Regions from separate parts of the Neobacillus sp. Soil_C_43 genome, predicted to be linked through region 1. Evidence: riboswitches for the same ligand, from Rfam matches in the RefSeq annotation. Region 1 holds a riboswitch; the other holds the start of a gene.
What was found. Region 1 has a riboswitch for S-adenosylmethionine ahead of mtnW (2,3-diketo-5-methylthiopentyl-1-phosphate enolase). Riboswitches for the same ligand answer to the same signal wherever they lie in the genome.

Region 1 (2,207 bases):
TGTTGCCACTGAAGAATTTTTTAAAGAAACAGTGAAACTGGCAAACGATCAAAATATTTGCGTTGTTCACGATTTTGCTTACGGTGCCATTGGTTTCGACGGTCAGAGACCTATAAGCTTCCTAGAAACCGAAGGGGCTAAAGAAGTAGGAATCGAAATTTATACTTTATCTAAAACCTACAATATGGCTGGCTGGCGTGTAGGATTTGCTGTAGGGAATGAAAGTGTGATTTCAGCCATTGAACTCCTACAGGATCATCTGTATGTAAGTTTGTTCGGAGCTGTTCAAGAAGCGGCAGCTACAGCTTTAACTGCATCACAAGAATGTGTTAGAGAATTGAATGAACTATATGAGCGAAGACGTAATGTATTAATTAACGGACTTCGGTCGATAGGTTGGGATGTAACCGCACCAAAGGGATCCTTTTTTGCATGGCTTAAGGTGCCTGTTGGGTACACATCTGGACAATTTGCTGAAATTCTACTTGATCAAGCACATATAATGGTCGCACCAGGTATTGGTTTTGGTGAATTTGGAGAAGGCTTTGTTCGAGTAGGCTTATTATCATCCGAAGAACGGTTAGCTGAAGCTGTCAGAAGAATTAGTTGTTTAGAAATGTTCAAAAAATAAGTTGACAAATGTTTTTTTTCTTGCGATAATCCAAAATAAAGTTTAACAACTTATAAATGTGAATAAATACGAATCGTTTTCTTATCAAGAGCAGGTGGAGGGAAAAGCCCTATGAAGCCCGGCAACCGACTTAACCAAAAGTTAAGCACGGTGCTAAATCTTGCAGCAATCTGGCTGAAAGATGAGAAGATGTTAGTTTGTGATGCTAACCTCTTCTTTTCGAAGGGGTTTTTTTGCATTTTAGAAGGGAAGTTGGAAAAATGTCTGAAATAATTGCAACATATCTTGTTCATGATGAAAAAAATCCGGAGAAAAAAGCAGAGGAAATTGCTCTTGGATTAACTGTTGGTTCTTGGACGAATCTTCCTGAGCTTGAGCAGAACCAATTACGTAAGCATAAGGGCAGAGTCGTTTCCATTGAAGGGAAAGACTCTGAAAGAGACGGTCTAGCAATCATTCGGATTGCCTATCCAACCATTAATTTCTCTACTGACTTGCCAGCGATATTAACTACTGTTTTCGGAAAACTGTCCTTGGATGGAAAAATAAAATTACTAGATTTGCAGTTTGATGGTCGCTTAAAGAGTCATTTTCCTGGACCAAGATTCGGTATCGATGGAATTCGAGAGAAAATAAACGTATATGAAAGACCATTAGTGATGAGCATCTTTAAAGGCGTACTTGGTAAGGACATACACTTTTTGGTAGAGCAGTTAAAGCAGCAAGCTCTTGGTGGTGTTGATTTAGTCAAAGATGATGAGATTCTCTTTGAAAATGAATTAACACCTTTTGAAAAAAGAATTACCGCGGGAAAACAAGTGTTAAATGAAGTTCTAGACGAAACTGGTCATAGAACGCTGTACGCAGTAAACCTGACTGGGAGATCCTCACAACTTAAGGAGAAGGCAAAAAAAGCAGCTGAGCTTGGAGCAGACTTACTATTATTTAATGTCTTCTCCTATGGATTAGATGTCCTGCAAGAATTAAGAGAGGACAATGAAATTGGGTTGCCTTTAATGGCACATCCAGCAGTAAGCGGCGCATTAACTTCTTCATCCCAATATGGCTTTTCCCATTCTTTGCTCCTTGGAAAGCTTTTACGTTATGCAGGTGCTGATTTATCACTGTTCCCATCTCCATATGGAACGGTGGCATTAGAAAAAACATCTGCACTTTCGATTGCAACTGAATTGACGAAAGAGGATGTTTATAAAAAAGCTTTTCCAGTGCCATCAGCGGGAATACATCCAGGGTTGGTATCCTTGTTAATTCGTGACTTTGGAATTGACTCCGTAATAAATGCAGGTGGTGGCGTTCATGGGCATCCAAACGGTGCTCGTGGAGGTGGCCTTGCCTTCCGACAAGCAGTGGATGCCATTCTTCAGGGAAACACACTCTCAGTAGGAGCGGAGCAGTACCCTGAACTTAATAAGGCACTTCAGCTTTGGGGAAATGCCGAGGTGACGGTCTAAATGACAAAGCCGGTTATTTATTGTGATTTTGATGGAACCATTACAGAAAGTGATAACATCATTGCTATAATGAAACAATTTGCTCCTCCTGAATGGGTGGAAAT
Region 2 (2,207 bases), on a different contig from region 1:
GTTCCGTGACATGAGTAAGTTGCCTATTCCCGCTGCGGAAAAAGCAATCCCTGAATAAAAAGCAACATTGTTTGGCCCATGCAAATCACTTACAAATAACGACAGGATTGGTTGAATGCTGAAATGGGCGATTTGTACAAGAGATGATATAAGCAATACGGTTAATAGTACAGGATTTCGTAGGATGTGTTTGATAACCTCTTTACTAGAATAATGTGATTTAGTACCCCTCGTTGGTTCTACGAGAAATTCCTTCGTAGCGATGACAAGCATGGCAGAGATGAATATGGAAATCGAAGTCCATTTAAAGGTGGTCGCATAGCCGAGTGTATCGGCTAAAATTCCTCCGAGCATGGGTCCTAACAACGAACCCGTAATACTTCCTGTTTGTAATGTCCCAAGGACACGACCAGCAATCTCTTTAGGTGTTTGTGTGGAGATGAATGCCTGTGACATCGGGATAAACCCTGAGAAAAAGCCCATAAAAAACCGTAGCAAGAACAGCTGCCAGACTGAATGAACAAATCCCATTAAAAAGATAGATACAGCCATCCCTAATCCACAAATGATAAGTATCTTTTTCCGACCATAGCGATCTCCAATCTTCCCCCAAACTGGTGAAAAAAGAAAGGCAGAAACAAAGGTGATCCCAAAAGTAATACCTGACCAATGTTGGACATATTTCTCTGAAAAGTCCCCAAACGTTTCAATATACAGCGAAATAAACGGCATGACCATCGTCATACTACCGGCAACAAAGAAGTTGGCAAACCACATAATTAGTAAATTACGCTTTGCACTTTCCTGCTTATTCATGGATGGTAACACTTCTTTCTACAATTTATTTCGGTTTCCTAAATATAATCATACCGAAATTTCTTAGGAGAATAAAGCAATAACTGGGTTTAGTTTTAATAATAGTTTCCCCAACTCCGTTCAATAAGATTAAAAAGGAGTTATTACTTTATTAAAAATATTTAAAATACTATTGACAACTTGTTAATGTGAGTTTAAATTTAGTTTATTACTTTAAATCAATAATACGTTCTCTTATCAAGAGTGGCAGAGGGACTGGCCCGATGACGCCCAGCAACCGTTCCGAAAAAGGAATTGGTGCTAAATCCTGCAAAACATTTAATGTTTTGAGAGATAAGAGAGGAGTAGTCCAACATTTGTGATGAAACCTCTCTTTTCTGGAGAGGTTTTTTATTTTTACATAAAAAAGACTTCTCCAATGGGAATAGTTTATTTTGGTAAGAAAGACGAAAAGGGGGAGCTTTTATCATGAAAAAAAATATTTTCAAAAGTGTGCTTGTATCGACGTTGGCAGCAAGCCTGCTACTCACAGGGTGTGCATCAGGGGGAGAAACCAAGAAAGCAAGCGGAAATAAAAATGTATCACTTGAAGGCGTACCAGAACAATTTAAAGGCGACCAATTAAAAATTAAGGTGATTCGTAAAATTGGCGGTGACGACCACACAGCTCAATTCTTAGCAGGAGCTAAAGAAGAGGGAGAAGCATTAGGTTTAAAAGTGGATGTGTTTACCGCAAATGGAGATACAGCAAAATTCCATGATGCTATAAATCAGGCGTTAGGTCAGGACTATGATGGATTCATTATTTCACACGGTGATGATGATGCGACGGTGAACGATGTAAAGAAGATTGTCGAAAAAGGAAAAAGCGTTGTTACATTTGATTCTAATCCAAAGTTGGCTGAGGTGGAGGGAGTAACACTTACATCACAGGATGACGAAGCATTGGCAACTTTAGCACTAGATCAGCTTGTAAAGGATACGAAGGGCAAAGCGAATATTGCGTACCTTTGGGTTGACGGTTTTCCACCAATGGTGAGACGAAACAAAGTGTATCAAGATGTACTTTCAAAAAATCCTGGAATTAAAGAAGTGGAACGGTTCGGTGTAGCCGCTGCAGATACCAGTGTTCAAACACAAAACGCCGTAGCTGCCATGTTAAATAAATATCCAAAAGGAAAGTTGGATGCCATCTTTGCTACTTGGGATGCCTTTGCTATTGGTGCGGCACGAGCTCTAAAAGAGGCGGGCCGTGAAGAAGTGAAAATTTATGGCATTGATGTTTCAAATGCAGACCTTCAAGAGATTCAAAGAAAAGGTAGTGCTTGGAAATACACAGCTGCCGTGGATCCTAAACTAATTGGTGCGGTGGATTTGAGATTGCTTTCTAA

Region 2: linked by a shared signal. The riboswitch ahead of AC3A54_RS20640 (sugar ABC transporter substrate-binding protein) and the one ahead of mtnW (2,3-diketo-5-methylthiopentyl-1-phosphate enolase) in region 1 are both predicted to bind S-adenosylmethionine.

Annotation. Positions count from the first base shown of each region.
Region 1 covers NZ_JBDGJV010000004.1:90,030-92,236, forward strand. The annotation lists gene AC3A54_RS07960 (aminotransferase class I/II-fold pyridoxal phosphate-dependent enzyme) at 1-631, shown strand, start outside; SAM riboswitch class I at 710-819, shown strand; gene mtnW (2,3-diketo-5-methylthiopentyl-1-phosphate enolase) at 892-2,103, shown strand; gene AC3A54_RS07970 (2-hydroxy-3-keto-5-methylthiopentenyl-1-phosphate phosphatase) at 2,104-2,207, shown strand, end outside.
Region 2 covers NZ_JBDGJV010000018.1:60,628-62,834, forward strand. The annotation lists gene AC3A54_RS20635 (MFS transporter) at 1-816, opposite strand, end outside; SAM riboswitch class I at 1,048-1,156, shown strand; gene AC3A54_RS20640 (sugar ABC transporter substrate-binding protein) at 1,285-2,207, shown strand, end outside.